DNA from 2 places in the Micromonospora chokoriensis genome. Region 2 is predicted to be linked to the other one. Evidence: riboswitches for the same ligand, from Rfam matches in the RefSeq annotation. Region 2 holds a riboswitch; the other holds the start of a gene.
What was found. A riboswitch is a leader RNA that binds a small molecule or an ion and turns the genes downstream of it on or off. The one in region 2 is predicted to bind thiamine pyrophosphate.

Region 1 (15,694 bases), 660 kb from region 2:
ACAACGCGCGCCCGGCACGGGGCTGTCAGGTGTATCGCGGATCCTTTGGAGCTGATGTCGTAGACGAATCAGCGTCGCAACGGCATCCGGAGCGCCGCGATGGCAGCGCCACCCTGCGCCAGCGCCGTGCCAGCGCCACGCAAGGCCAGCGCCGCGCAAACGCCACGCAAGGCCAGCACCGCGCAAACGCCACGCAAGGCCAGCGCCACGCGAGGCCAGCGCCACGCAAGGCCAGCGCCGCGCAAACGCCGTGCCAGCGCCGTGCCAGCGCCACGCCGTGCCGCGTAGCGCACTCCGAGCTCAGGTCTTGACTCGTTTACGACATCAGCTCGACAGCCTGCCGCACCCCCGAGTCCGACCTCCGCGCCCGCCGGAAGCGAAGCAGGGCGGCACCCGACAAAGACCCCTGCAAAGAGACCACGCCGGCAGAGCAGGGACACGCCAGCAGAGCAGAGACACGCCGGCAGAGCAGAGACACGCCGCTGACGGTGTCCCGGCGCGGACCAGAGGCTCAGCCGCCGGAGTCGTCCATCTCGGCGCCCTCGGGGACGGTGTCGTCGTCCCGGCTGGCCAGCCAACCGTCCGGCAGGGCGACCTTGCCCGGCGAGTTGGTGCGCCCGCGCGGCTGGCCCAGCGTGGCCACCGGGAACGGCTCGGTCGGGTCGAGCTTGCCGAGCAGGTCGTCGAGCTGGGCCAGGCTCTCGATCATCGCCAGTGAGCGGCGCAGTTCGCCGCCGACCGGGAAACCCTTGAGGTACCAGGCGACGTGCTTGCGGAAGTCGGTGCAGCCGTCGCGTTCGCCTCGGGCCGGGTTGCGGGCGCCCGCCACGAACTGGTCCACCAGCAGCTCGGCGTGCCGGCGCATGGTCGCCGCCACCTCGCCGAGGGTGGGCAGTCGCCGTTCCGGCCGGCCGTTGAAGGCGGCCTCCAGGTCGGCGAAGAGCCACGGCCGGCCCAGGCAGCCGCGACCGACGACCACGCCGTCCACGCCGGTGTGCGCGACCATCCGCAGCGCGTCGTCGGCCTCCCAGATGTCACCGTTGCCGAGCACCGGCACGTCGAGGGCCTGCTTCAGGGTGGCGATCGCGTCCCAGTCGGCGGTGCCCGAGTACCGCTGCGACGCGGTCCGCCCGTGCAGGGCAACCGCGGCCACGCCGGCGTCCTGGGCGGCCAGGCCCGCTTCGACGTACGTCAGATGGTCGTCGTCGATACCCTTGCGCATCTTGACCGTGACCGGCACCCCGGACGGTGCCGCGGCGTCCACGGCGGCCTTCACCAGTCGGGCGAAGAGCCGACGCCGCCACGGCAACGCCGCACCGCCGCCGCGTCGGGTGACTTTGGGGACCGGGCAGCCGAAGTTGAGGTCGATGTGATCGGCCAGGTTGCGCTCGACCACGATCCGGACGGCGGCTGCGGTGATCTCCGGGTCGGTGCCGTAGAGCTGGAGGCTGCGCGGCTTCTCGTCGTCGCCGAAAGCGATCATGCGCAGCGTCTTCGGGTTGCGCTCGACCAACGCACGCGTGGTGATCATTTCGCAGACGTAGATGCCGCCGCCCTGCTCCCGGCAGAGCCGGCGGAACCCGACGTTGGTGATCCCGGCCATCGGGGCGAGCACCACCGGCGGCCACACCTGGTACGGCCCGAGAGTCAACGGCCGCAGCACGGGCATGGTCGAGGCAGTCACCGCACAAGTGTACGGGGCCCCGACCGGCGCTCATCGCGTCGGCCGAGGCCCCGTGCGCAGCGTCTCAGCAGCCCGGAAGTCGCTCGATCAGGTAGCGCTCGACCTGGTCCAGGGAGACCCGCTCCTGGGCCATGGTGTCCCGGTTGCGCACCGTCACGGCGTTGTCGTCCAGCGTGTCGAAGTCGACTGTCACGCAGAACGGGGTGCCGATCTCGTCCTGCCGGCGGTAGCGGCGGCCGATCGCCTGCGAGTCGTCGAACTCCACCACCCAGCGCTTGCGCAGCAGGGTCGCGAGGTCCTTGGCCTTCGGCGACAGCGCCTCGTTGCGGGACAGCGGCAGCACCGCCACCTTGACCGGGGCGAGCCGCGGGTCGAACCGCATCACGGTGCGCTTGTCCACGCCGCCCTTGGTGTTCGGCGCCTCGTCCTCGTCGTACGCCTCCAGCAGGAAGGCCAGCACGGCGCGGGTCAGACCCGCGGCCGGCTCGATGACGTACGGCATCCAGCGCTCACTCTTGGTCTGGTCGAAGTACGACAGGTCGACGCCCGAGTGCTTGCTGTGCGTGGAGAGGTCGAAGTCGGTGCGGTTGGCGATGCCCTCCAGCTCGGCGAACTCGCTGCCACCGAACTGGAAGCGGTACTCGATGTCCACCGTCCGCTTCGAGTAGTGCGAGAGCTTCTCCTTGGGGTGCTCGAAGAGGCGCAGATTGTCCGCCGACAGGCCGAGGTCGAGGTACCAGTTCCAGCGCTCCTGGAGCCAGTACTCGTGCCACTGCTCGTCGGTGCCCGGCTCGACGAAGAACTCCATCTCCATCTGCTCGAACTCGCGGGTCCGGAAGATGAAGTTGCCCGGCGTTATCTCGTTGCGGAACGACTTGCCGGTCTGCGCGATGCCGAACGGGGGCTTCTTGCGGGCGACCGTCTCGACGTTCTTGTAGTTCACGAAGATGCCCTGCGCGGTCTCCGGGCGCAGGTAGTGCAGACCCTCGTCGCTCTCCACCGGGCCCAGGTAGGTCTTCATCAGGCCGTTGAACATCTTCGGCTCGGTGAAGGTGCCCTTGTTGCCGCAGTTGGGGCAGTTCAGCTCGGACAGCGAGGTCAGCGGCTTGCCGTGCTTCTCGGCGTACGCCTCCTCCAGGTGGTCGGCCCGGAAGCGCTTGTGGCAGAACTGGCACTCGGTCAGCGGGTCGACGAACTCGGCGATGTGGCCGGACGCCTCCCACACCTTGCGGGCCAGGATGACGGCGGAGTCGAGACCGACCACGTCGTCGCGCTGCTGGACCATGGTCTTCCACCACTGCCGGCGAACGTTCTCCTTGAGCTCCACGCCGAGCGGACCGTAGTCCCACGCCGATCGGGTGCCCCCGTAGATCTCGCTGGAGGGGAAGACGAAGCCTCGGCGCTTGGCGAGGCTGACGACGGCGTCGATACGGTCGGCTGGCATGTTTCCTCCTACGCCGGCTGGCGGTCGGCGGGGGCGAGATGTGGATGGAACGGTCAGTTCGGGACCACGGTACGACCACCGGGGCCCTGAGCCCAGCAGAATACCGGGGGCGGGTCAGCTGACCCCGCAGACCTCCACGCCCCCGGTCTGCCCGTCCTGGCCGAGGCTGACCTGCTGCTGCTCCCGATCGCCGCCGGCGAGCGTCACGTCGACGGGAACGGTCAGGGTGGTGGTGTCCACCTCACCGATCCGGAACGCCGCGACCTGCGGCTCGGCGGCGGCACGCCGTTCGAACTCGGGCCGGGACTCACGCCGCTGCGCGTCGTCGCACAGCTGGTCGTACGCCCGCCCGTAGTTGCGTTCGACGAGCGCCTGGTAGTAGTCGCCGGTCACGGTGCGGGCCTGCTCCCGGATCGCCTGCACGCCGCTGACGGCCAGGCCGACGACGGCGGTGCCGCCCCCACCACAGCAGAGCAGCACGGCGAGCGCGCCGACGCCGAGGCCGAGCCAGAGCCGGGTGCGGCGGCCCTCGGTGGGCGGCGCGGCGAACGGCGGAGCCACCCCGGGTCCGGGTGGCGGGGCGGGTGCGGTCATAGGAGCAGCGTAGTGTCCGGCGGCTCAGCGGTAAGGACCCGCAGCCCGATCACTCTCGGCGACGACCACCGCTCCCCCGGGTGCTGCGACGGCCAGCGCCTCGTACGCGGAGGGCTCGTCGACCGACTCGGCGAGCAGCGGCACGGCGCTGACCTTGACGTCGAAGGCGCCGAGCGCCCGTCGGTAGGTGCCGACGGACTCCCATTCGGTGACCAGCGACCAGTACCGGGGGTCGTCGAGTGCCCGGACCAGTTGACCGCGCAGGTAGCCGGGGCGGGCGGCCAGGGCGGTGAGGGCGGCGTGCGCCCGTTCGGTGAAGTCGTCGGCGACATCGACGTCGACCACGAACCGGTTGGTCACCAGCAACGGGGTCCCCTCCTCGTAGAGTCTGTGGGATGCAGCGTACGCAGCGCCCTCTGCTCGCCCGGTTGGCCGGGGCGAACCCGACGTCGGTGTTCCTGCTCACCCTGGTGGTGGTGCTGGTGGCGTTCTTCACGCCGGGGGTGGTCGGCGGGCTGCTGACATTGGCGCTCGCCGCGGGTCTGATCGCCCTGTTGGCGACGACCTGGGCGGTTCAGGCGCCGCGGACCCGCCTGATCCGGCTGCTGATGCTGACCCTGCTCGTGACTGTCGGCCTCGCGAAGCTGCTCTGACATGCAATCATGCGTTCATGCGTTTTTGACAATCATTATCGTTGCCACGGACAGTTGTTCACATGATTAACCGCTCCACGTACCGCGTCCTGGCCGCCGCGGCCGCCCTGCTCGCCCTGGGCGCCGGGGCCGGCTGCTCCACCGGTGACTCGGCCGGCGCCGACCCGAAGAGAGTCGACGTGGTGGCCGCGTTCTACCCCCTCCAGTTCCTCTCCGAGCGGATCGGCGGCGACGCCGTCCGGGTGACCAACCTGGCCAAGCCCGGTGCCGAGCCGCACGACCTGGAGCTCAACCCGAGCCAGGTCGGCCAGGTCAGTGACGCGGAGCTGATCGTCTACCTCAAGGGTTTCCAGCCGGCCGTGGACGACGCCGTCGCGCAGAACGGCGGCGACCGGGCCTTCGACGTGACGAGCGTGCAGCCGCTGCTGGACGCCTCCGCCGGCGGGCACGACCACGAGGGCGAGGAGGGTCACACCGAGGACAGCGGCGGCAAGGACCCGCACGTCTGGCTCGACCCCACCCGGCTGGCCGGCATCGGCGACCAGCTCGCCCAGCGGCTCGGCGCCGCCGACCCGGACCACGCGGCCGACTACACCGCCCGCGCCGCGACGCTCCGCGCCGACCTGACGGCCCTGGACAGCGAGTTCAAGACCGGCCTGGCGACCTGCCAGCGGCGGGAGATCGTGACCAGTCACGCGGCGTTCGGTTACCTCGCCGACAGGTACCAGCTCGACCAGGTCGGCATCACCGGGCTGAGCCCGGACGTCGAGCCCTCGCCGCAGCGGCTCGCGCACGTGATCGAGGAGGCGAAGGAGCACCAGGCCACCACGATCTTCTTCGAGACGCTGGTCAGCCCGAAGGTCGCCGAGACCATCGCCGGCCAGGTCGGCGCGAGGACCGCCGTGCTGGACCCGATCGAAGGGCTCGCCGCCGGCAGCAACGGGGACTACCTTTCGGTGATGCGTACCAACCTGCAGACCCTGCAGACGGCCTTGAGCTGCTCGTGACCGCACCTGTCATCACCGTCGAGCACGGGGTGGTCGGCTACGACGGCCGCCCCGTGCTCCGGGACATCTCGCTCACCGTGACCGCCGGCGAGGTCGTCGCGGTGCTCGGCGCCAACGGGTCCGGCAAGTCGACACTGATCCGCGCCGTACTCGGGCTGGTGCCGCTCAGCGCCGGCTCGGTCACCCTCTTCGACCGGCCGCTGCGGCGCTTCCGGCAGTGGGCCCGCATCGGGTACGTCCCGCAGCGCCTGGGCGCCGGCGGCGGTGTGCCGGCCACCGTCCGTGAGGTGGTGGCCTCCGGCCGGCTGGCCCGCCGGGGGGTGCTCCGCCCACCGGGCCGCGCCGACCGCGCCGCCGTCGACGCCGCGCTGCTCGCCGTCGGGCTCGCCGACCGGGCCGGTGACCCGGTCGCCACGCTCTCCGGCGGCCAGCAGCAGCGCACCCTGATCGCCCGTGCCCTGGCCGGCAAACCGGAGCTGCTGGTCCTCGACGAGCCCACCGCGGGGGTGGACGCGGCCAGCCAGGAGGCGTTCGCCGGCGCGCTACGCGACTTCGTCGGCGACGGCGGGACGGTGCTGCTGGTCGCGCACGAGCTGGGCCCCCTGCGGCCGGTGATCAGCCGGGCTGTCGTCGTTCACGAGGGTCGTATCGCCCACGACGGCGCGGTACCGGACCCGGCCGGGCACCACGCGGCGCCCGACCACGACCACGTGCACCCGCACTGCTACGACGAGCCCGCCGGGCTGTGGAGCAACTGACCGATGGAACTCTTCCAGTACCCCTACATGCAGCGCGCCCTGATCGGCGCTCTGGTGATCGGCCTGGCCGCCCCGGCGCTCGGCATCTACCTGGTGCAGCGCCGACTGGCGTTGATCGGTGACGGTGTCGGGCACGTGGCGTTGACCGGCGTCGGGGCCGGCCTCCTGCTCAACCGCTCACCGGTCCTGGTCGCGGTGATCGCCGCCACCATCGGCGCGGTCGCCATCGAACTGGTGCGCGCCCGGGGGCGTACCTCCGGTGACCTGGCCCTGGCCCTGCTCTTCTACGGCGGCATCGCGGGCGGCGTCCTGCTCGTCGGCCTCTCGGACGCGACCAGCGCGAACCTCAACGCCTACCTGTTCGGGTCGCTGACCACCATCTCGCCCGCCGACCTGGTCACCATCGCGGTGCTCGGCGCGGCGATCCTGGTCACGATGATCGCGTTGCGGCCGGCGCTCTTCGCGGTCAGCCACGACGAGGAGTACGCCCGGGTCTCCGGCCTCCCGGTACGCACGCTGAACCTGCTGATCGCGGTCGCCACCGCGGTCACCGTGACCATCGCGATGCGGGCCGTCGGGGTGCTCCTGATCAGCGCGCTGATGGTGGTGCCGGTCGCCACCGCCCAGCAGGTCACCCGGGGGTTCCGCAGCACGATGGCCGCCGCGATGGCGCTCGGGCTCTTCGCCGCCGGCTCCGGTGTCTGGGTGGCGGCGACGGCGGACACCGCTCCCGGCGCCTCGGTGGTGCTGGTGGCGATCGCGTCCTTCCTGGTCGTGGCCGTGGCGGGCGGCATCTGGCGGACACTGCGCCGCCGGGCGACACCGGCGCCCGCCCCAGCACCCGAACCGCACGAGGTCGTGCTGAGCTGATCCTGATCAGCGGGACGTCGGTGGTATTGGTTACCGTTGCAAGATGACCAGCGCGACGGGTTACGACGGGTTCGACGGGGCCAGCGAACTGCTCCGCGCCCTGTCCGCGCCGATCCGCCTGGCCATCGTCAGCGAGCTGGCCGACGGTGAACGATGCGTGCACGAGCTGGTGGAGAAACTCGGCGCCGCGCAGCCGCTGGTCTCCCAGCACCTGCGGGTGCTGCGCGGCGCGGGAGTGGTCCGCGGTTCCCGCCGTGGTCGGGAGATCGCCTACAGCCTCGTGGACGAGCACGTCGCGCACATCGTGGCGGACGCCGTCAGCCACGCCGGGGAGGGATCATGAGCGAGAGCAGCGCCGCGGTGCGTAACACGCGGCAACGCTCGGCGGTGAGCGCGCTGCTGGGCGAGATGGAGGGCTTCCACAGCGCCCAGGACCTGCACGCCATGCTGCGGCAACGCGGTGAACGGGTGGGCCTGACCACCGTCTACCGCACCCTGCAGGGGCTCGCCGACGCCGGCGAGATCGACGTGATGCGCCCGCCGGGCGGCGAGCACCTCTACCGCCGGTGCAGCGAGGGGCACCACCACCACCTCGTCTGCCGGGCCTGCGGGCGCACCGTCGAGGTGGCCGGCCCGGCCGTGGAGAGCTGGGCCGACCGGGTCGCCGCGCAGCACGGCTACGCCGACGTCAGTCACACCCTGGAGATCTTCGGCACCTGCCCGACCTGCGTCCGCTGACCAGCCTGTCCGCGTGACAGATCGCCCGCCACCAGGGGTTCGTCGAGATCGACCGGTACGTCCTGCCGGGCGACACCATCGCGTTCGTGGACCTGCAGCTCGCCTGCTCCCAGCCGCCGCCGATCGACGGGTGCCGGGGCGTCGTCGTTCGTGGCACGCTGTCCGGCGTGAAAATCTATGCCGATCGGTTTCCGACCGCCGCCCGTCAGTTGCTCACCGACCTGCTCGTCGTCGCCTGGGTGTACGCGGCGGTCCGGGGCGCGCTGTGGCTGCACGACCTGGTGCAGAAGCTCGCCGTACCGGGGCAGAAGCTGGAGGGCGCCGGCAGTGGCCTCGCCGACAATCTCGCCGACGCGGGCGGCAAGGTCCGTCGGGTCCCGCTGGTGGGTGACGAGCTGACCGCGCCCTTCCGGCAGGCCGCCGACGCCGCCCGGGGGCTCGCCGACGCCGGTCGGGACCAGCAACACCTGGTCGACCAGCTCGCGCTCGCCCTCGCCGTCGCAGTGCTGATCTTCCCGCTCGGCCTGGTGCTCTTCGGCTGGCTGCCGTTGCGGGTGCGCTGGATGCGCCGGGCCGGGTCGGCCGCGAAACTGGCCGCCGGGCCCGCCGGCCGGGACCTGCTCGCCCTGCGCGCGTTGGCCACCCAGCCACTGGGCCGGCTGACCCGGATCGCGCCGGACGTCGCCGAGGCGTGGCGGCGCGGCGACGACGCCACAGTCGACGCGCTGGCCGCGTTGGAGCTGCGCCAACTCGGTCTCCGCACCCGGGACCGCTAAGACCCCACCCGCGCCACGGGTCGCCACCGCGGCCCGCCTTGATCAAATGATGAAGAGTAGGTCTCCGTGCTGTCTCTGAGCTACTTTCCATCACTTGATCAAGGGAAGCGTGGTGGGCCCGCTGGGCGTGTGCGCTGCGCCGACTCGGGCCAGAGCGGCCCGGGCCGCTAAGGTCTCCGGGTGTTCTACTTCCTCGTCGTCATCGCCGTCCTGCTGCTCGGCTACGCCGCTGTCCTGGTTGCCTTCCTCCGGCGGGGCAAGAAGATCCCGCCGGCGGCGTACCTGGCGCTGGCCGGGCTCAACGGTCTGATCCTGGCGGGCGTGCTGGCCTGGGCGGTCTCCCGCTGACCGCCGCTGCCGCACTGCCCTCCGCACTGGCTGCCGGGCAGCCCTCCGCGCAGCCCTCCGCACTGGCGGCCGGGCAGCCCTCCGCGCAGCCCTCCGCACTGGCGGCCGGCTGATCGACTCCAGGTCGGCGGTATCGAGGCGGGACACCACCACCTCGCCAATACGCAGTCGATCAAGCCAGACAGCGCACGAGGCGGCGGGGTTACGGCTTCGGTGGGATTCGGCGGCGAACGTCTTCGGCGGCGGACGGGCCGGGAGCCCAGCGGGCGACCCAGGGCAGCTCGTCGGACGGGGTGATCACACCCTCCTCCAGGCCCGCGTACCGGCCGGCGAGGATCCGCTTCGCGGCGACGGTGTCGACCGAGTCGGTGTTGTCCCACAGCGCGGCGAACAGGGCGTCGACCCGCACCCGCGCCTGCCTGCAGAACAGGTCGGCCAGCTCGACGTTCTCCGGTCGGGTGTCCCGTTCGGCGGAGGCCCGGACACAGACCGCTGACATCGCGAACAGCTCGGCGCCGATGTCCACCACACGGCCGAGGAACGCCTGCTTGCGCTCCATCTTTCCCTGCCAGCGCGACATCGCGTAGAACGTCGAGCGAGCCAGCTTGCGCGACGACCGCTCCACCTGGCGCAGGTGTGCGGCGAGCGGCCCGAACTCGGCGTACGCCGAAGGGCTCTGCCCCCGGCCCACGGCGAGCGTGGGCAGCCACTTCGCGTAGAACGCACCGGCGCGGGCGCCGGCTCTGGCCTTGCGGCCCAACCCGGCGTCCGGGTCGATGATGTCGCCGGCCACCGACAGGTGCGCGTCGACCGCCTCCCGGGCGATCAGCAGGTGCATGATCTCGGTGGAGCCCTCGAAGATCCGGTTGATCCGCAGGTCGCGCAGCATCTGTTCGACGGCGGCCGGGCGTTCGCCCCGGGCGGCCAGCGAGTCGGCCGTCTCGTAGCCGCGCCCGCCCCGGATCTGGATCAGCTCGTCGGCGATCGTCCAGGCCATCTCGCTGGCGTACAGCTTGACCAGCGCCGCCTCGATCCGGATGTCGTTACGGTCGTCGTCGGCGAGCAGGCAGCAGAGGTCGAGCATGGTCTCCATGCCGTACGTGGTGGCGGCGATGAAGGAGAGCTTCTGCGCGACCGCCTCGTGCTCGCCCACCGGCCGACCCCACTGGACCCGGTCGGCGGCCCAGCCCCGGGCCACGTTCAGCGCCCACTTGCCGGCGCCCACGCACATCGCCGGCAGGGAGAGCCGGCCGGTGTTCAGCGTGGTCAGGGCGATCTTCAGCCCCTTGCCCTCGCCGCCGATGACGTTCTCGGCGGGCACGAACACGTCGTGGAACCGGGTGAGGCTGTTTTCCAGGCCGCGCAGGCCGATGAACTCGTTGCGGCGCTCGACGGTGATGCCCTCGCTGTCACCCTCCACCACGAAGGCGGTGATCCCACCTCGACGCCCCTCGCCGGCCGGCACCCGGGCCATCACGACCAGCAGAGTGGCCACGATGCCGTTGGTGGCCCACAGCTTCACCCCGTTGAGCCGGTAGCCGGTGCCGTCCTCGGTCGGCTCGGCGGTGGTGGCCAGCCGGGCCGGGTCGGAGCCGACGTCGGGCTCGGTGAGCAGGAAGGCGGACACCTCGCCGGCGGCGAGGCGGGGCAGGAAGGTCTGCTTCTGCTCGCCGGTGCCGAACATCTTCAGCGGCTGCGGCACACCGATCGACTGGTGGGCGGAGAGCAACGCGCCGATGGCCGGGCTGACCGAACCGGCGAGCATCAGCGCCCGGCAGTAGTGCAGGTTGCTGAGGCCGAGCCCGCCGTACTTCCGGTCGATCTTCATGCCGAACGCGCCGAGGTCGGCCAGGCCATGGAACACCGAGTCCGGGATGGAGCCGTCGCGTTCGATGGCCGCGCCGTCCACCTCGGTGGTCAGGAAGGTGCGGAACCGGCCGAGGAAGGCCTCGGCGCGGGCGGCGTCGCCCGGGTCGGACCGGGGCCACGGGTCGATCAGGTCGAGCCGGAACCGACCGAGGAACAGCTCCTTGCCGAAGCTGGGTCGGTCCCAGGTGGACTCCCGGGCGGCCTCGGCGACCTGTCGGGCCTCCTTCTCGGAGACCTGCCCGGCCTCTGCCGGCAGCGGCGCGGCGGCGCCGGTGGTGGCTGGGGAGTCGGGATCGTCCGGTGCCGGTCGGCCGTTATGCGTCGTGGTCACGGCTGCCCCCTCGAAGCTCGATGCGGCTACCGCCACGCTACCCCCGGTTGTTACCCAGGGGTAGCGGTGCGTGCGGATCGAGGTGGTCAGCGGCCGATGCTGGTGTCCGGGTCGTCGTCATCGTCGTCGATGTCGTCCTCACCCCAGTTGCGCCGGGCGAACGGCAGGATCATCCAGAACGTGAGGAACCAGACGCCGGTCAGGGCAGTGAGCAGGAAGGCGATCGGCCGGTCCAGCACGAAGTCGGTGATCAGCAGTACGGCGCTGACCATCGCGATCAGCATGAAGGCGAGGCCCCCGCTGGCCATCCGGTGGGCGAAGCGCACCAGCTCCGGCTTGCGGCCCTGCCGGAACAGCGCCCGGTGGAACGCCACCGGCGAGATGATCATTGCGGTGGCGGCTGCCGCCGCGAGCAGCGCGACGATATAGACGTCCCGCTGGAACTCGCTGGTCCGGGTGAACCCGTTACTGAACGGCAGGGTGAGCAGGAAGGCGAAGAGGATCTGCACGCCGGTCTGTGCGACCCGCAACTCCTGGAGCAGGTCGGCGAAGTTGCGCTGCCAGCGCTGCTTCTCGGTCTCCTTGGACACGCGCTACCTCCGGTGAGACGCTACTGCCGGCGGTCCCGGCCGCCGGCAGCAACGCCAATGCCCCACCCGGCCGAGCGCGAAACAGGTTCACGACATCTCCCGTTCACTTCGCAGACGCAGTCCGCCGTCGGGGCGGGGCACCGGCGACGGTCTCAGGACCCGCGCCGGATGCGGCCCGCGTACCGGGTCTCCAGCTCGGTGTTGTGCGCGTCGCCGTCCGGGATGTTCGCTGACAGGTAGACCGGGGGCCGCTCCCCCGCCGCCAGCAACCGCGCCACCACCTCCACGGTGACCTGCTGGGCGAGCAGGGCCGCGGTGATCGAGGAGACCGCGCCGACGGCGCCACCGCCGGGAAGGGGCAGGGTCGCGTCGCCGTACGGGGCTCCGTTGTCGAGCACCACGTCGGCGAGGTCGCTCAGCTTGCGCCCGGACGGGTGCCGGGAGGTCATCCGGCCGGAGTGCTGCGCCGAGGTGATCGCCACCAGCCCGTGGCCGCGTTCCTTGACCAAGCCGGCGAACTCCACCATCGCCCCGTTGACACCGGAGTTCGAGGCGAGCACGAACACGTCGGTGGGCCGCACCGGGGCCAACTCGTAGAGGCGGTGCGCCACGCTCGGGTCCCGTTCCAGCATCGGACCGAGCCGGTCGGCGGGTTCACCGCCGAGCAGCACCAGGTCACGCAGCGCGATCCGGTTGGTCGGCACCAGACCACCCGCCCGACCCGCGATCTCCATGGCGAGGGCCTCCGAGTGCCCCGTGCCGAACGCGTGCACCACACCGTCGGCGCGTACGGCCTCGGCGATCAGGTCGGCGGCCCGGCCCACCGCCTCCCGCTGGCTGGCGGCCACCCGGCCGATCGTCTCGGTCACCACGGCCAGGTAGTCCTCGGCACTCACCGTCATGCGTCCTCCGTCGTCCGATTGCAGGCCAACAAGTCAACCGCGCCCGAGTCGAGCACGTCGACCAGGCAGGGCGCCCCGCGTTCTACCAGCTCAGGCCGTCCCGCCGGCCCGGGCCAGGATCGCCTCGGCGAGTGGGCCCGGCGCCGCGTCCGGGATCCAGTGACTGACGCCGGCCAACTGCACGAAGCGGTAGTCGCCGGTGACGTTCGCCGCACACGCCTCGGCGGCGGGCCGGCCGATGGCGACGTCCCGGTCACTCCACACGTACGTGGTGGGCACCGCGACCGGGCCGACCGCGGCCAGGTCGGCTCGGGACATCGCCCGGTACCAGTTCAGCGCTGCGGTGAGCGCCCCCGGCTCGCGCATCGGGTCGGCGTAGCGGTCCACCCGGGCACGGTCGCCGACCCCGCCGAGCAGTTTGCGCAACGCGGTGGCGTGCCACGCCAACAGCACCTTCTCCGCCTTGTCGGGCTCACGGAACAGCGCGATGTACGACGACCGGGCCTTCTGTCGGCTGTCGTTGCTCAGGGCGTACGCCATGGCCGCCGGGTGTGGGACGGACACCGCGGTCAGGGTGCGGACCCGCTCGGCGTGCCCGGCGGCCACCGCCCAGGCCACCACCGCGCCCCAGTCGTGCCCGACCAGGTGGACGGCGTCCAGGCCGAGGGCGTCGAGCACCGCCACCACGTCGGCGACCAGCTCGGGAATCCGGTAGTCGGCCACCGCCGTGGGCCGCGCGCCCGGCGAGTAACCGCGCTGGTCCAGCGCGTACGTGCGCAGGCCGGCGGCGTGCAGTGCCGGTAGGACGTCGTCCCACTCACCGCTGTGCTGCGGGAAACCGTGCAGCAGCAGAACCGGCACGCCGTCCGGCGGACCAGCGTCGGTCACCTCGAACGTGAAGCCTCGCGCGTCGACCCGCATGATCGGAAGCGTACCCATCCGGGGTCGGGCCGACCGCTCCCGCAGGTCAGGCGGGTGCCCTGCTGGGCCCGCACCCCCGGTCGGTGTTAGCGTCAGCGAGACAACTTCACATCCGACAGGGGAGCGCACAGCGCTGAGAGTGCGGGCACGCCCGCAGACCCTCGAACCTGATCTGGGTAATGCCAGCGCAGGGAGTTCGGTCGACCTCCAGCCGCGCCGCCGTCCGGTGCCACCGGACGCGGCGTGCGTCTTCTCCTGGTTCGCACTCACGAACTGGGAGCAACACATGACATCCACCACCGACACCCACCGTTGGCGCACGATCGACATCGTGGTCGCCTCGGTGATCGCTGTCGCCTTCGGCGTCATCTTCTGGGCGTGGGGCCTGGTCTGGAGCGCCACCGAGGGTGCGTTCACCTTCTTCCCGCCGGCGCAGGCGCTGCTGTACGGCGTCTGGCTGATGCCGGCCGTGATCGGCGGCCTGGTCATCCGCAAGCCCGGTGCCGCGCTCTACTGCGAGACGGTCGCCGCAGTCCTCTCCGCGCTGCTGGGCAGCCAGTGGGCCGGCACGGTGATCCCGCAGGGCATCGTGCAGGGCATCGGCGCGGAGCTGGCGTTCGCCGCCTTCCGGTACCGGTCGTTCCGGCTGCCGACCGCGGTCCTGGCCGGCGCGCTGACCGGTCTCAGCGCCGCGCTGTTCGACTTCTTCATCTGGAACGTCGACTACGAGCTGACCGACTACCGCATCCCGTACGCGCTGATCACCATCGTCAGCGCCACGGTGATCGCCGGCGCCGGTGGCTGGCTGCTGACCAAGGCCCTGGCCAACACCGGCGTCCTGGACCGGTTCCCGGCAGGCCGGGACCGCGCCCTGGTCTGACCCCGGTCCGGCTGCGTTGATCAAGAGGTTTGCGTCAACCGGAGGCGGAATCTGACGCAAACCTCTTGATCGACAACGAGTAAGCGTGCGAGAGGGGGGCCGGTGGGCGCTGTCGTTCTGCGGGGGTTCGGCTGGCGGCACGCTGGGCGGCGGGCCTGGGCGCTGCGGGGGGTCGACCTGCGGGTCGAGGTCGGCGAACGGGTGCTGCTGCTCGGCCCGTCGGGGGCCGGCAAGAGCACCCTGCTCAGCGCGCTGGCCGGGCTGCTCCCCGAGGACTCCGGTGAGCAGGAGGGCATCGTCGAGATCGACGGGCTCGACCCCCGCAAGGGGCGGGAGCGCGTCGGCATCGTCTTCCAGGACCCGGAAACCCAACTGGTGATGGCGCGCTGCGGCGACGACGTCGCCTTCGGGCTGGAGAACCGGGGAGTGCCGACCGACGAGATCTGGCCCCGGGTGGACGAGGCGCTGCACCGCGTCGGCTTCCCGTACCCCCGCGACCGCAACACGGCCGCGCTCTCCGGCGGCGAGCAGCAGCGCCTCGCCCTGGCCGGCGCGCTCGCCCTCCGCCCCGGCCTGCTGCTGCTCGACGAGCCGACCGCCAACCTCGACCCGGCCGGGGCCGAGCTGATCCGGCAGGCGGTGGCCGGTGCGCTGGACGCCGACACCACACTGATCCTGGTCGAGCACCGGGTCGCCGAGGCGCTGCCACTGGTCGACCGGGTGGTGGTCCTGGAACCCGGCGGCGGGGTCCGTGCGGACGGCACACCCGAAGCCGTCTTCGCCGCCCACGGCGCCGCCCTGGCCGCCGAGGGGGTGTGGGTGCCGGGTCACCCCATCGCGCCCCGCCCGGCCACCGCCGCGGCCGGGGAGCTGTTGCTCACCGCCGACCGGCTCGGCCTGCCACCCCGGCTGGCCTCCACCGATCTTCGGGTACGCGCCGGCGAGGCGCTCGCCGTCCGCGGACCCAACGGCGTCGGCAAGTCCACCCTGGCGTTGCTGCTGGGCGGGCTGCTCCGGCCGGGCACGGGGCGGGTCACCGCGTCCGCCGAATTGGCCGGCGCGGACCACCGCACTCCCCCGCACCGCTGGCGCGCCCCCGCCCTGGCCCGCCGGATCGGGTCGGTCTTCCAGGACCCGGAGCACCAGTTCGTCACCGGCACCGTCTTCGACGAGCTGGCGCTCGGCCCGCGCCGGACCGGTCAACCCGACTCAGCCGTCAAGCAGACAGTGGCCGAGCTGCTGGAACGGCTGCGGCTGGCCCGACTCGCCGCTGCCAACCCGTACACCCTCTCGGGTGGTGAGGCGCGGCGGCTGAGCGTGGCGACCGCC
Region 2 (15,694 bases):
GTCGACCGACCAGATGCCGAGACCTCGACACCGGGCGCCGCTGCCGGACCTGAGCCGGGCCAGCACCTGGAACGCTTTCGACACGACCCGACGTACCCGACCGACAGAGTCGCCGGACCGTCCGAGCCCGGCCGACCACAGCGGAACGCCTTCCCCGTCCGAGAGCCCGAGTGCCGTGGAGTTCCCCGTCGTGCCGGCCAGGGCTGGTTCGGCCGCCGACACCGACGACCCGGCCAGCGGTGACGCCACGCCGACGGCCGGCACAGTGGCGGAACAGCCTTCCCGGCGCGGACGGCTCGGTGGCCTCTTCCGCCGCAACCGGGCCCGGAGCGAGGAGCGCCAGGATCCGGAAGGCGCGACGGAACCGCTGCCGGCCCAGGACGAGGAGTTCGTCGACTGGGTCGCGGGCCTGAGCAAGCCGGTTTCGGACAACGAGCCGGAGCAGGGGAACGCCCGTCGTTCGCTGCGCTCCACCGGCCGGCACCACCGCGAGTAGAACCTGCGTGATCCACTCGGGTTCGCTGAGGTCGGGCCATCCCGCACGCCTGGACACCACGACACCAGTGAACCCGAGTCGATCACCCGTCCGGCCGGCCGAGCCGGGGCCACGCCGCGCCCGGAAGCCCGGCCAGGCCAGGCCAGGCCAGGCCACGCCACGCCAGGCCACGCCAGGCCAGGCCACGCCGGGCCAGGCCACGCCATGCCACGCCGGGCCATGCCACGCCACGCCGGGCCATGCCACGCCGGGCCATGCCACGCCGGGCCAGGCCACGCCACGCCACGCCACGCCGGGCCAGGCCACGCCCGGAAGCCCGGCCAGGCCACGCCACACCCGGCCAGCCCGCGCCCCGCCCGGCCGCACCGGGCCCGACCGGAAGCGCCGGGCCCGACCGACTGCGCTCGCCCGGAGTCAGGCCAGCGGGAGGTAGACCCGGCCTCCGCCGGAGACGAACTCCTCCGACTTGTCCTTCATGCCGCGTGCCGCGTACTCCTTGAGCTCCTGGGTGATCTTCATGGAGCAGAACTTCGGGCCGCACATCGAGCAGAAGTGCGCCGTCTTCGCCGGCTCGGCGGGCAGCGTCGCGTCGTGGTACGACCGCGCGGTCTCCGGGTCCAGCGAGAGGTTGAACTGGTCCTCCCAGCGGAACTCGAACCGCGCCTTGGACAGCGCGTCGTCCCAGGCCTGCGCCCCCGGGTGCCCCTTGGCCAGGTCCGCGGCGTGCGCAGCGATCTTGTACGCGATCACGCCCGCCTTCACGTCGTCCCGGTCCGGCAGGCCGAGGTGCTCCTTCGGGGTGACGTAACAGAGCATCGCGGTGCCGAACATGCCGATCATCGCGGCGCCGATCGCCGAGGTGATGTGGTCGTACGCAGGCGCGATGTCGGTGGTCAGCGGCCCGAGTGTGTAGAACGGTGCCTCGTGGCACCACTCCTGCTGGAGGTCCACGTTCTCCTTGATCTTGTGCATCGGCACGTGGCCCGGGCCCTCGATCATCACCTGCACGTCGTGCTCCCAGGCGACCTTCGTCAGCTCGCCGAGGGTACGCAGCTCGGCGAACTGCGCCTCGTCGTTGGCGTCCGCGATCGAACCGGGCCGTAGCCCGTCGCCGAGGGAGAACGTCACGTCGTAGCGGGCCAGGATCTCGCACAGCTCGGCGAAGTTGGTGTAGAGGAAGTTCTCCTCGTGGTGCGCCAGGCACCAGGCCGCCATGATCGAGCCGCCGCGCGAGACGATCCCGGTGACCCGGTCCACGGCCAGCGGCACGTACGGCAGCAGCACCCCGGCGTGCACCGTCATGTAGTCCACGCCCTGCTCGGCCTGCTCGATGACGGTGTCCCGGAACACCTCCCAGCTCAGCTTCACCGGGTCGCCGCCGACCTTCTCCAGGGCCTGGTAGATCGGCACGGTCCCGATCGGCACCGGCGAGTTCCGCACGATCGCCTCCCGGGTCTCGTGGATCCGCTTACCCGTGGACAGGTCCATCACCGTGTCGGCGCCCCACCGGGTCGCCCAGGTGAGCTTCTCCACCTCCTCGGCGACCGACGAGCTGACTGCCGAGGTGCCGATGTTGGCGTTCACCTTGACCAGGAACGCCTTGCCGATGATGGCCGGCTCGCACTCCGGGTGGTTGACGTTGAGCGGCAGCACCGCCCGGCCGGCGGCGATCTCCGAACGCACCAGCTCCGGGTCGACGTTCTCCCGGATCGCCACGAACTCCATCTCCGGCGTCACCACACCCGCCCGCGCGTACGCGAGCTGCGTGGGTCGGCGACCGTCCACACCGGCGAGTGGCGTGCCCGCACCCCGTGCCGGTGCCACGTCGCCCCGCTCGGCGATCCACGGGCCGCGCAACGGTGGCAACCCCACCGACGGGTCCGACCCCGGGCCGGACGTGTCGTAGAGCCGCACCGGCGGATGGTCCCCGGTCAGCTCCACCTCCGCGAACGGCACCCGGACGTCCGGTCGGGAACCCTCGACGTACACCTTGCCTCGTGCCTGCATGACAGCCTCCCTGGTGATCAAGCGGACCAGCCGAAGTGGTTCAGCGGTCCGCGCCCCGCGCCCAGCTCCCAACCCCGCGCGCCGTCCAGCGCGCGGAGCACGTACTCCTTGGCGGCCCCCACCGCCGCCGGCACCGGATCGCCCAGCGCGAGCCGCACCGCGATCGCCGCCGAGAACGAACACCCGGTGCCGTGGGTGTGCCGCGTGTCCACCCGTGGGGCGCGCAGCAGAGTCGTGACGCCGTCGCCGTGCAGCACGTCGACCGCCTCGCCGCCAGCCAGGTCGCCGCCGGTGACCACCACGTAGTCGGGTCCGCCGGCCGCGAGCGCCTCGGCGGCGACGACCATCCCGGCCACGTCGTCGACCGGGCGTCCGGTGATAGCCGCGGCCTCCGCGCAGTTCGGCGTCGCGACGGTGGCGTACGGCAGCAGCCGCTCCACCGCGCCCACCACGCCGAGCCGGTGACCACTGGTGGCGACCAGCACCGGGTCGACGACGAGGTGGGGCAGCCGGCCGGCCCGTGCCGCCTCGGCCACCGCGTCGGCTACCGCGGGAGTGCCGAGCATGCCCGTCTTCACGGCGGCGACGGTGAAATCTGCGAGCACGCTGTCCAACTGCTCGGTGACAGTGCGCGGAGGCATCGGCAGAACGGCGTCGACACCCCGGGTGTTCTGCGCGGTGACCGCCGTGAGGACACTGGTGCCGTACGTGCCCAGCGCCGCGAAGACCTTGAGGTCGGCCTGGATTCCCGCGCCGCCGCCGGAGTCCGAGCCGGCGATGGTCAGCAGTGTTTGCGGGGTCATCTTCTTTCCCTGGTTGCGGTTGGGGGCTGCGGCCGACCGCGCCCACTCCGGGCGATCAGGCTTGATCCCTGCGTGGGCACGGTCGGCCGCAGCCCTGACGTGGGGACCTGGGTGACCCCGCGCCGGGTTTGGGTCAGCACCGGGGTGACCGCCTCTACATAGGCGCTGGTCAGGCTCGCTGACGCCTCGGCGGGGTCTTGGGCTCGCATGATCGCGCCAAGGACGGCTACGCCTGCTGCTCCCGCCTTGACGCAGGCGGTTACCTGTTCTGGTGTCTCGACTCCGCCGAGGGCGAGCAGGGGCACCGGGCTGGCGCGGACCAGGCTGCCCAGCCCTGCAACACCCAGGGGTGGGCCGTAGCCCGGTTTGGTCTTCGTCTGCCAGATCGGGGAGATGGTGGCGTAGTGCTCGGTGGTCAGGCGGGTCAGCTCGTTCTCGTCGTGGCAGGAGCGGCCGACCACCGTGTGGATCGGTGGTGGGTACGGGCCGGCGGCCGGCAGGTGGACCGCGTCGCCTCCGAGCGGGTCGGGGCCGGCCACGACGAGGGCCCCGCCGACGCCGGCGAGGATCGCGCGCAGGTCGGCGGCCAGGGCGGCCCGTTCGGCGCGGGGCAGGTCCTTCTCCCGCAGCACCACCCAGCGCACTCCCCCGGCCACGGCGCCCGCCACGACCCGGTCGAGCCCGCCCTGCGCCACGAGCCGGTCGGTGAGAACAACAACCCCCAACGGGATCTTGGAAGGAACGGGCCCCTCCAGGGGCGGATTGCTTCCAAGATCTGCCGCCGGGTGGGATGCCGGGTGGGAAGCTGAGGGGGCGCGCCCGTCGGGCCCGGTCACAGGTCGGGTCTTCCCTCGTCGGGTGTGGAGGCGAGCGCGTGGAAACGTCGGGCGATCCGGCCGGCCCCGGCGGCCAGGTGTCCCGCCTCGACCGCGTACCGCATCGCGGTCGCCATCGCCACCGGGTCGGCCGCTCGGGTGACAGCACTGGCCAGCAGCACCGCGTCGCAGCCCAACTCCATGGCCAAGGCGGCGTCCGAGGCCGTGCCGATGCCCGCGTCGAGGATCACCGGCACGTCCACGCCCTGCCGGATGAGCCGGATGTGGTGCGGGTTGCCGATGCCGAGCCCCGACCCGATCGGTGAGCCGGCCGGCATCACCGCCGCACAGCCCACGTCGGCGAGGCGGCGGGCCAGCACCGGGTCGTCACTGGTGTACGGCAACACGGTGAAGCCGTCGGCGACCAACTCCTCGGCGGCGCGGAGCAGCTCCACCCCGTCGGGCAGCAGCGTCCGCTCGTCGCCGATCACCTCCAGCTTGACCCAGTCGGTGTCGAACGCGTCCCGGGCCAGCCGGGCCACCTTGACCGCCTCGGTCGCGGTGTGGCAGCCGGCGGTGTTCGGCAGCAGTCGTACCCCGCACCGGTCCAGCAGGTCCAACAGCCCGCCGGTGGAGCCGGGCGCGGTGCCCACCCGACGCAACGCCAGCGTGACCAGCCCGGTGCCGGACGCCCGGATCGCCTGCTCCAGGACGTGCAGGTTCGCTGCGCCGCCGGTGCCGAGGATCAGCCGCGAGGTGAACGTCTCCCCGCCCAGCTCGAACGACATGCCGCTCACCCGCCCTGCGCCGCGGTGAGCACCTCGACCCGGTCGCCGTCGCGCAGCGCCGTGTCCGGCCACCCCGCCCGGGGTACGACCTCCCCGTTGACCGCGACCGCCACCCCACGCTGCTCGGGCACGATGTCACGCACCAGGTCGGCCACCGACGTGCCGCCCGGCACGTCGCGTCCGGCCCCGTTCACCGTCAACTCCATTGGTCCCCCTCCGTGCTGCGATCAGGGCTGCCACCGGGCGTCCGGCCGCCGAGAAAACGGTCGGCTGGGAACGCCCCGAGCAGCGGGTCGCTTATGCCGTCGAGCACCAGGCCCGCGATCAGGTCGGCGGTGACCGGGGCGAGCACGATGCCGTGCCGGTGATGCCCGGTGGCGACCAGGACGTCCGGTCGGCCGGGCAGCGGCCCGAGGATCGGCGCGTTGTCCGGCGTACCCGGGCGCAGCCCGGCAACCGCCTCGACCAGGTTGTACTCGGCCAGTTCCGGCAGCAGGTCGACTCCGGCGCGGAGCAGCCGCTGCACGGCTCCGGCGGTGACGGTGGTGTCCGCCCGTTCCTCGACGGTCGCGCCGAGCACGACCTCCCCGTCGACACGGGGCACCAGGTAGACGGGTTCGCCGTCGGCGTACCCCCGGATCACGTGCCGGAAGCCCGGCGCGACGCCGTCGGGCGCGCGGAGCCGGAGGATCTGGCCCTTGACCGGCCGCACCGGCAGACCGGTGAGTGCCGCGGCCCCGCACCCGGCGGCGACCACCGTCACCCGGGCCTCCACATCGGAGAGTCGTCGAACCGGTTGCGGCACCAGCGCCGCGCCGGCCCGCTGCGCCGCCGCGCGCAGCGCCGGCACCAGCAGCCGTGGGTCCACCTGGTGGTCGGTGGGCGCGAGCGCGCCGCCGCGCACCCTCGGGGCGAGCGCCGGCTCGCGGTCGCGCAGCTCGCTGGGGCGCAGCGGGGTCACCGGCAGACCCAAGCCCTGCTGGTACGCCCACAGCCGGCGTGCCTCGGCCAGGTCGTCGCCGGTCAGGCCGACCATCAGGGTGCCCTCGGTCCGGTAGCCGATGTCGACGCCGGTCACCTCGGTCAACTCGGCGGCGAACCCCGGCCACCGCTCGGCGGACGCCAGGAGCAGTCCGGTCAACTGCCGCTCACCGAAGTACGCCTCGGCGACCGGGGAGAGCATGCCGGCGGCCACCGCGGAGGCCCCCGAACCGGGTGCCGGATCGTGTACGACGACCCGCAGCCCTCGGGCGGCGCAGCGCCAGGCGATGGACAGCCCGATCGGTCCCGCCCCCACCACCGCCACATCCGGCCGGACCCGGTCGCGCGACGGCGGTGACGGGAACCGGCCGGTCAGCACGTCAGCGCCTCGATCAGCTGGGCCGTCGCCCGCGCCGGGTCGGCGGCGGCGGAGAGGGCACCGACGACCGCCACCCCGTACGCGCCGGCTGCCCGCAGCGCCGGCACCCGCTCGGCGGTCACTCCGCCGATCGCGATGACCGGCACGTCCACGGCGTCGACGACGGCGCGTACCCCGGTGGGCCCGATGGGATCGGGTAGGCCGGACTTGGTGCTGGTGGTGTGGCACGGCCCGACGCCCAGGTAGCTGGCTCCGGCCGCGACCGCCTCGGTGGCCGCGCCCGGGGCACGGGCGGTGGCGCCGAGCACTCCGGCGGGGCCGAGCACCCGGCGGGCGGCGGCGACCGGCAGGTCGTCGGCACCGACGTGCCCCCCGGCGGCACCGACCGCGAGCGCGACGTGCAACCGGTCGTTGACCAGGCAGGTCGCCCCGTACGGGTCGCAGAGCGCCAGCACCCGCCGGGCCAGGTCGTACGCCTCGCGGTCGGTGGCGGAGTCCTCGACCCGGACCTGCACCACCAGGTCGGTGCGGGCCGCCGTGAGGGCGGCCCGGACCACGGTGAGCGGGTCACGCCCGGGTCGGGTGTCGGTGATCAGATGCAGTCGCCCCAGGGACGGCACGGCAACACTCCTCCCTGCGCCGGCATTACCCGGATCAGGTTCGACGGTCGGGGGCTGTCAGCCCCCCTCTCAGCCCGGTACACCGGGCTCCCGTGGGTTACTTGCGTGTCACCGTACGACAGATCCGCCGGTCTGCCAAGGCGGGTTCGACGGCGTCACGGCCGACCGCGACGAGCAAGATCGATGGGGCACTTCATACGGTCCTGTTCGGAATGTCGCACGCCGTTGCAGAACCGTTACCCGTCTGCATCTTGCCCGACATCGAGCCAGCCGAATTAATTTGTTCAGCGATTCGACAAAATGTCGGTGGGGGCACCCTGGCACGGCGTCACCACCGGCTCCATGAGGGAGGGCGTTCGGCGAGCCGACTCCCGCGAGCTCTGTCACTACGACACAGGAGGCGGCGTGTCCCGTTCTCGTCGTGCCCGCGTACCCATCACTGCAACCCTGATCTCCCTGGCCATGGCCTCGACCACCCTGTTCGGCACGCCTGCCCAGGCAGCCGCCCAGACCCCCCCACGGGATGCGCAAGCCGCAGCCCCGGTCAGCCAGGTGGTGCCGAAGGCGCCAAAGGCCGCAGCCGATCCCTTCTCCGTCCTGATCTTCTCCAAGACCGCCGGCTTCCGGCACGACTCCATCCCCACCGGCATCGCCGCCATCCAGCAACTCGGCGCCGCCAACGGATTCACCGTGGACAACTCCGAGGACGGCGCCGCATTCAACGACGCCAACCTGGCGAAGTACAAGGCGGTGATCTGGCTCTCCACCACCGGTGACGTGCTCAACGCCGAGCAGCAGGCGGCGTTCGAGCGCTACGTGAAGGCCGGCGGCGGCTACGTCGGCATCCACGCCGCGTCGGACACCGAGTACAGCTGGGCCTGGTACGGCGACCTGGTCGGCGCGTACTTCGCCAACCACCCGCAGAACCAGACGGCCACGGTCAAGGTGGAGGATCACGCCCACCCGTCCACGGCCGGTCTGCCGGAGCGCTGGTCCCGGTTCGACGAGTGGTACAACTACCAGTCCAACCCCCGGCCGGACGTCCACGTGCTGGCCAGCCTGGACGAGAAGAGCTACACCCCCGGCGCCGGCGCGATGGGCGCCGACCACCCGGTCGCCTGGTGTCAGGACTACGACGGTGGCCGGTCCTGGTACACGGGCCTGGGGCACACCCGGGAGTCGTACGCCGAGCCCCAGTTCCTCTCCCACCTGCTCGGCGGCATCCGCACCGCGGCCGGCGTCGAGAACGCCGACTGCGGCGCCTCGAAGACCGCGAACTTCGAGAAGGTCACGCTGGACAGCAACACCAGCAACCCGATGGAGCTGGACATCGCCCCCGACGGGCGGGTCTTCTACATCGAGCGCGACGGTCGCGTGCAGATCGTGAAGCCGGACACCGGCAACACCGTCACCGCCGTCGACCTGGACGTCTTCACCGGCAACGAGGACGGCCTGATCGGCATCCGGCTCGACCCGGACTTCGCGACCAACAACTGGGTGTACCTGTACTACGCCCCGAACGACGGGGTCAGCCGCAACCTGCTGTCCCGCTTCACCGTCACCGGCGACACCATCAACCCGGCCAGCGAGAAGCAGGTGCTGCGGGTCGACACCCAGCGCAACACCTGCTGCCACGCCGGCGGCAGCATGGCCTTCGACAGCGACGGCAACCTGTACCTGGCCACCGGTGACAACACCAACCCGTTCGAGTCGAACTCGTACTCGCCGCTCGACGAGCGGGCGGGCCGCCAGGACTACGACGCGCAGCGCACCTCGGCCAACACCAACGACCTGCGCGGCAAGGTGATCCGGATCCACCCGGAGGACGACGGGACGTACACCGTTCCGGCAGGCAACCTCTTCGCTGCGGGCACCGAGAAGACCCGTCCCGAGATCTACGCGATGGGCTTCCGCAACCCGTTCCGGATCGGCACCGACCCGAAGACCAACACGCTGTACGTCGGCGACTACGGGCCGGACGCCAACTCGGACAACCCGAACCGGGGCCCGCGTGGTCTGGTCGAGTGGAACATCGTCACCCCGGGCAACTACGGCTGGCCGTACTGCACGGGCACGAACGAGGCCTACAACGACTACACGTTCCCGTCCGGTCCGAGCGGCCCGAAGTTCGACTGCGCCGCACCGGTCAACAACTCGCCCAACAACACCGGCCTGACCAACCTCCCGCCGGTCGTCCCCGCGACCGTCGACTACGGGTACGCCGGTGACGCGCGCTACCCGGAGATCGGCGGCGGTGGCGCCCCGATGGGTGGCCCGGTCTACCGCTACGACGCCGACCTCAACTCCAACCGGAAGTGGCCGGCGTACTACGACGGTAAGGCTCTGCTCGGCGAGTGGAACCAGAACAAGATGTACACCATGCAGGTGACCGCCGACGGCAAGTCGCTTGTGGACATCAACCAGCTGCTCACCGGCATGAGCATGATCCGGCCGATGGACTTCGAGTTCGGTCCGGACGGCGCGCTGTACCTGATCGAGTGGGGCAGCGGCTTCGGTGGCAACAACGACAACTCCGGCGTCTACCGGATCGACTACACCGCCGGTGACCGTGCCCCGATCGCGGCGGCGTCCGCCAACCCGACCTCGGGTCCGGCGCCGTTGACCGTCACGTTCTCCAGCGCCGGTTCCCGGGACCCGGACGGTGGGGCGCTCACCTACGCCTGGACGTTCGGCGACGGGCAGACCTCGACCGAGGCCAACCCGACGCACACGTACGCCACGGCGGGCAACTACACGGCCCAGCTCACCGTCACCAACCCCAAGGGTCGGACCGCGGTGGCCAACGTGCCGGTGACCGTGGGCAACACCGCTCCGACGGTCTCCATCGAGTTCCCACCGGACGGCGGGTTCTTCAACTGGGGTGACCAGGTCCGTTACTCGATCAAGGTGACCGACCCCGAGGACGGGCAGATCGACTGTGCCAAGGTGGGGCTCCAGGTGCTGCTCGGGCACGACGAGCACGCCCACCCGTTGGAGCAGCACACCGGCTGCACCGGCACCGTCCAGACGTCGCTCGCCTCCGGGCACGGCGCCGAGGCGAACGTCTTCGCGGTCTTCGAGGCCACCTACACCGACAAGGGCGGCGCCGGCGGTTCCGGTGCCCTGACCGGTCGGCAGATCGAGGTCCTGCAGCCGAAGCAGAAACAGGCCGAGTACTTCACCGCCACCGGGCGCGCTCCGGTGAGCACCGGCGGCGGCGACGCCGGCGTGCAGCGGGAGGCCGCCACCGACCCGGCCGGCGGCGGGCAGAGCATCGCATTCATCGAGGATGGCGACTGGTGGTCGGTCGCTCCGGCGGACCTGACCAACATCACCGAGATCCGCTTCCGGGCTGCCTCGGCCGCCGCGGGTGGTCGGATCGAGGTCCGCGCGGGTGCTGTCGACGGACCGGTGGTCGCCACGGCCACCGTGCCGGCGACGGGCGGGTGGCAGACGTACACGGACGTGAGCGCGCCGGTCACCGGTGCCGCGAGCGGCTCGCTGTACTTCCTGGCCCGTGACCCGAACGGCGGCTCCGGTTCGCTGTTCAACGTCAACTGGATGGACTTCGTCGGCCGCGGTGTCACCGAGAACGCGCCGCCGGTGGTCAGTGCCACGGCCACCCCGGCCACCGGCACCGCACCGGTCACCGTCGCCTTCGACGGCACGGCCACCGACGCCGAGGGCGACACCCCGTTGACGTACGCCTGGGACTTCGGTGACGGAGGCACGGCGACCACTGTGGACGCCAGCCACACCTACACCACCGCGGGCACCTTCACGGCCACCCTCACGGTGACCGACAGCAAGGGCGCCAAGGCGTACGCCACGGTGCCGGTGCGGGTGGACGCTCCGGACACGTCCTGCTTCGGGGCGCGTTCGGACGACTTCAACGGCAACAGCCTCGACAAGGAGCGCTGGAGCGTCGTCCGGGAGAACCAGCTCTACTCGCTCAGCGGCGGCGCGCTCCTGCTGCCCACCGGCGTTGGTGACCTCTACGGCGCTCGCAACGACGCCACCAACCTGGTGCTCCAGCCGGCGCCGACCGGCGCCTGGGAGATGACCACCAAGGTCACCCTCCCGGTGACGGCCAACTACCAGCAGGCAGGTCTGCTGGTGTACGGCGACGACGACAACTACGCCAAGCTGGACCTGCTGTACAACGGCAGCCGGTCGGTGGAGTTCATTCGGGAGACCGCCGCCACGCCGCGCAACGAGGCTGCCGACAGGATCGCCGCTCCGGCGGGTGACACCGTGTACCTGCGGGTCACCAGCGACGGGACGAACCTGACCGCGGCCGTCTCGGCCGACGGGCAGACCTTCACCCCGGTCGGCCGTTCGGCCGCGCTCGCCGGCATCACCAACCCGCGCATCGGGGTCTTCGCCCTCAACGGCGGCACCGAGGCACCGGTCGTCAACGCGGCCTTCGATTCGTTCCAGGTCACGCCGGACGCCCCGGCCGGCCCGGTCGACCCGTCGGACGAGTTCAACGGTGACGCGCTGGACAAGTGCCGGTGGGACGCGATCCTTCGGGAGGACCCGACCGGTTACCGGGTCACCGGTGGCGCGCTGCGCATCGACGTGCCCAACGGTGACATCTACGGCACCGACAACACCGGGCCGAAGAACTTCATCCTCCAGACCGCGCCGTCGGGCGACTGGACCCTGGAGACGAAGGTCGACGGCAGTCTGCTGAACGAGCAGTACCAGCAGGCCGGTCTGCTCGTGCAGGCCGACGACGACAACTACCTGAAGTTCGACTTCATCGCGGACAACCAGGCAGGCTCGGCGGTGACGCGGCGGATCGAGTTCCGCAGCGAGATCGCCGGGGCGGTCCAGAACCCGCAGCCGGAGGTGACCAGCCTGACCAGTGCCGTGTGGCACCTCCGGTTGGCCCGCACCGGTGACACGTTCACCGCGTCGTACTCGGCCGACGGGACGACCTGGACCGCGTTGGAGGCGCTGACCAACACCGCTGTGGGTGCCACCCCGAAGGTCGGGTTGTTCACCCTCGGCGCCAACCAGACGGCCTCGAAGACCGCCGCGTTCGACTACTTCCGGTTGAGCACGAAGGTGGCCGACGAGACCGCGCCGGTGACCACGGCGTCGGTGTCCGGCACCCCGACCGAGGGGTGGTACACCGGGCCGGTGACGGTGACCCTCACCGCCGCCGACGAGGCCGGCGGTAGCGGGCTCGCCAGCACGGAGTACCAGCTGGACGGGGCCACCACCTGGACGGCGTACACCGCCCCGGTGGAGGTCACCGGTGACGGCGAGCACGAGCTGCGGTTCCGCTCGACCGACAAGGCCGGCAACGTGGAGGCGACCAAGACCGTCTCGGCCAAGATCGACGCCACTGCGCCGGTGACCACCGCGACGTTCGCTCCGGCGAACGACGCCGGCTGGCACAACGGCACGATCCCGGTCGTGCTGGCCTCCACCGACGCCGGTTCCGGTGTCAAGACGGTGGAGTGGTCGCTGGACGGTGGCGCGTGGACGCCGTACACGGCGCCGGTCGAGGTGACCGGTGACGGGCAGCACGAGCTGCTGTACCGCTCGACCGACAAGGCGGGCAACGTCGAGACGCTCAAGTCGGCGATCTTGAAGATCGACGGCACCAAGCCGACGCTGCTGGTCTCCGGTATCGCCGACGGCCAGCTCTACGGTGACAGCCAGGACGTCCGGGTGTCCTGGCAGGCTGTCGACCCGACCTCGGGCATCGCGACCGTGGTCGGCAAGCTGGACGGCGAGGCGTACGCCAGCGGCACTCTGCAGGCCATGTACGAGCTGTCGCTCGGCCTGCACGAGCTGACCGTGACCGCGACCGACAAGGCGGGCAACGAGACCACCTCGACGGTCCGGTTCTTCGTCACCACCTCGTTCCGGGACATGCAGGGTCTGCTGGACCGGTTCAAGGCGACGGGTCGCCTCTCGGCCAAGGCGCACAAGCAGCTGACCAACAAGCTCGACGCCGTCCGCAAGTCCGAGGCGGCCGGCGACGACAAGGCGGCGGTGCGGCAGCTGACCGCGTTCCGGACGCTCGCTTCCGACACCGCTCTGGTGGGCGAGGCGGAGGTCCGGGACGTCCTGATCCGGGACGCCGACGCCATGATCGTTCGGCTCGGCGGCGCGGCCAGCAAGGCCGGGGTCAAGGCGAACGACGGCGAAACGGTGAAGGGCACCGGACGGCTCGGTGGCGACGCCACCCGGCTCGCACCCGGTCGCCAGCTCTGATCCGACGAGGCCCCTCTCCGACGCCACGGCGTCGGGGAGGGGCCTCCCTCATCCGTAGTGAGGAGATGTCCGTGACGCGTATTCGGACGATGTTGGCCGCCGTGTTCGTCGGACTGGCTCTGACGGTGTTCGCCGCCGCCCCGGGGGCCGCTCAGGCCGCTCAGCGCGCTCAGGCCGCTCAGGCCGCCCGGGCGGCGCAGGCCGACAAGCTCAAACTCGTCGTGGCCGGCGACGGCGCCGAGGGTGTCACCATCCAGGCCACCTACCCCGACGGGCGTCGACTGGACCAGGTGGTGCGACTGGTCCTCACGGCCACCGGCCCGGACGGGCAGAAGGTCGGGCCGGTGCAGTTGGAGCCGCAGCCCGAGGGGCAGGGCTTCTACAGCAGCGGCAAGGTGCTGACCGCCGGCACGTGGAAGGTGACCGTCAACTCCCCCGCTCCCCTGTCCGGCAAGGCCACCGCAACGGTGCAGGCGCGCGCCGCGCAGACTCCGCCCGCGCCCGAGCCGGTCGCGGTGAACAAGCCGGCGGACGACGCGGGCGGTGCGGGCTGGTGGCCGTTCGCGGCGGCCGGCCTGGTCCTCGTCGCCCTGGCGATGGTGGTGGCCATGCTGTTCGGCCGCCGCCGCACCACCACCTGACCGACAGGCGTTTCACCAACCGGGCCGGGCCGCGACGAGCGGCCCGGCCCTGTTCCGTCGGCCCGGCCCTGTTCCGTCGGCCCGGCCCGCCACCGTCCGACCGGCCCGCCACCGTCCGACCGGCTCGTGATCGACTCGGCTTCCTTGACGTCGGGGTGTCCTCGGCAACGGGATACCCCGACGTCAAGGAACGCGAGTGGATCAAGCGGGGCGCGCCCTCGATCAACGGAAGCGGCGCCACACCGCGCTCAGAGGATGGCGCGCAGCGCGGCCAGGTCCTCGTCGCTGGGCTCCCACGTGCCGGCGGCGGCGTTGGCGAGGACCTGCTCCGGCGTGGTGGCGCCGGCGATCACCGAGGTCACCGCCGGATGGGCGGCCAACCCACCGATCGCCACCTGGAGCATGCTCAGCCCCCGCTCGGCCGCGTACGCCTCAATCGCCTCGATGGTGTCCCAGTCGGCGGCGGCGAGCCGCTCCGCGTACCGGCCACCGCCGGAGAGCCGGCTCCCGGCCGGGGGCTGCTCACTGCGCTTGTACTTGCCCGTGAGCAGACCGTTGGCGAGCGGGAAGAACGGCAGCATGCCGAGACCGAACCGCTCACACGCCGGGATCACCTCGGCCTCCACGGACCGCTCCACCAGGCTGTAGTGGTTCTGCGCGCTGATGAAGCGGGCCCGACCGTTGGACGAGGCGACCCAGTCCGCGTCGGCGATCTGCCACCCGGCGAAGTTGGAGTTGCCCAGGTAGCGCACCTTGCCGTCGCGCACCAGGTCGTCCAGGGCCGCGAGGGTCTCGTCGATCGGGGTGCCCGGGTCGGGCTCGTGCATCTGGTACAGGTCGATGTGGTCGGTGCCGAGCCGACGCAGCGACGCCTCCACCGCCCGCGCGATGTAGCGGCGCGCGCCGCGAGCACCGAAGTCCGGCCCGTTGAGGCCGTACATGTCCATGCCGAACTTGGTGGCCACCACCACGTCGTCCCGGCGGCCCTTGAGCGCCTGCCCGAGCAGCTCCTCCGAGCCACCCTGCGGCTCGCCGTAGATGTCGGCGGTGTCGAAGAGGTTGATCCCGGCGTCCAGGGCCGCGTCCACCACCGCCCGGGTGCCGTCGAGGTCGAGCTTGCGGCCGAAGTTGTTGCAGCCGATGCCGACCACGGACACCACGAGCCCGGAGTCGCCCAGCCGGCGATAGGTCATCTCAGTCACGAGATCCACCCTATGCCGGCCGGACGCGCCCCACAGCGGCGGCGGCTCAACCGAGCACACCGCAAAGACCAGCTCACGGGCAGCGCCGATGCCGGCGGGGCCAGGGCCGACGGTCTCGCCCGCCAGGGGCCGCCGAGCGATCAGCGCGCAGCGGCCCCCGGAGACGCAGAGTTGGAGATCAGCAGGAACGGCTGTTGTAGGTGGCCCAGTAGGGGCCGCCGCCCTGCGGCAGGTAGAACCGGAAGTTTCCGTCGGGCGACCGCTGCAGGACGAACTCGTGCGCGCTATACGAGCTGCGGGAACCCTTTGCCCCGCGGTACACCACGTACCGCCATCCGTTCTGGTTGTCGGTCTGCGCGAGCTTGTCGCCGGCCTTCGTCCAGCTGTTGCGGCCAGCCGAGCCGTCCGCGCCCAGACCCTTGTCGCGCTGGAAGTTCCTCGTCGCGGCGTCGGTCTGGTCGCCGAAGATGCCGTCGATCCCGGACGAGGGCAGGTAGCCGTTTGCCCACAGGACGGTCTGCCACAGGCAGGTGACGTTCGAGCTGCGGTGCGTGCCGACGTTGACGACGCCCTCGTCATCGAAGTCGTCGGACACCCCACCGGTGCCGTGGACGTACGCCAGGCCGGTGTAGGAGCCGCTGGCCGCAGCCGGCGTGGCGAGCGTGACGTTGATGCCGATGGCCAGTGCCGCGCCGACTGCGGGAACGGCAGCCCTACGGAGTACGCGG

Region 1: another riboswitch for thiamine pyrophosphate. It lies ahead of GA0070612_RS12820 (ECF transporter S component); the one in region 2 lies ahead of thiE (thiamine phosphate synthase).

The regions. Positions count from the first base shown of each region.
Region 1 is NZ_LT607409.1:2,693,206-2,708,899, reverse strand. Features, by position in the region: gene dusB (tRNA dihydrouridine synthase DusB) at 512-1,669, opposite strand; gene GA0070612_RS12890 (glycine--tRNA ligase) at 1,749-3,128, opposite strand; gene GA0070612_RS12885 (Rv0361 family membrane protein) at 3,243-3,722, opposite strand; gene GA0070612_RS12880 (antibiotic biosynthesis monooxygenase) at 3,747-4,088, opposite strand; gene GA0070612_RS12875 (hypothetical protein) at 4,118-4,375, shown strand; gene GA0070612_RS12870 (metal ABC transporter substrate-binding protein) at 4,438-5,382, shown strand; gene GA0070612_RS12865 (metal ABC transporter ATP-binding protein) at 5,379-6,140, shown strand; gene GA0070612_RS12860 (metal ABC transporter permease) at 6,144-7,010, shown strand; gene GA0070612_RS12855 (ArsR/SmtB family transcription factor) at 7,054-7,353, shown strand; gene GA0070612_RS12850 (Fur family transcriptional regulator) at 7,350-7,748, shown strand; gene GA0070612_RS12845 (hypothetical protein) at 7,835-8,524, shown strand; gene GA0070612_RS31830 (hypothetical protein) at 8,705-8,872, shown strand; gene GA0070612_RS12840 (acyl-CoA dehydrogenase family protein) at 9,075-11,072, opposite strand; gene GA0070612_RS12835 (DUF6328 family protein) at 11,159-11,662, opposite strand; gene GA0070612_RS12830 (sugar isomerase domain-containing protein) at 11,815-12,564, opposite strand; gene GA0070612_RS12825 (alpha/beta fold hydrolase) at 12,655-13,485, opposite strand; TPP riboswitch at 13,593-13,697, shown strand; gene GA0070612_RS12820 (ECF transporter S component) at 13,772-14,365, shown strand; gene GA0070612_RS12815 (ABC transporter ATP-binding protein) at 14,468-15,694, shown strand, end outside.
Region 2 is NZ_LT607409.1:2,033,352-2,049,045, reverse strand. Features, by position in the region: gene GA0070612_RS31370 (hypothetical protein) at 1-496, shown strand, start outside; gene GA0070612_RS31365 (hypothetical protein) at 579-830, opposite strand; gene thiC (phosphomethylpyrimidine synthase ThiC) at 911-2,503, opposite strand; gene thiD (bifunctional hydroxymethylpyrimidine kinase/phosphomethylpyrimidine kinase) at 2,521-3,306, opposite strand; gene GA0070612_RS09685 (thiamine phosphate synthase) at 3,303-4,037, opposite strand; gene GA0070612_RS09680 (thiazole synthase) at 4,139-4,918, opposite strand; gene thiS (sulfur carrier protein ThiS) at 4,915-5,115, opposite strand; gene thiO (glycine oxidase ThiO) at 5,106-6,266, opposite strand; gene thiE (thiamine phosphate synthase) at 6,263-6,889, opposite strand; TPP riboswitch at 6,884-6,993, opposite strand; gene GA0070612_RS09660 (ThuA domain-containing protein) at 7,295-13,123, shown strand; gene GA0070612_RS09655 (hypothetical protein) at 13,189-13,764, shown strand; gene GA0070612_RS09650 (aldo/keto reductase) at 14,013-14,975, opposite strand; gene GA0070612_RS09645 (peptidoglycan-binding domain-containing protein) at 15,145-15,694, opposite strand, start outside.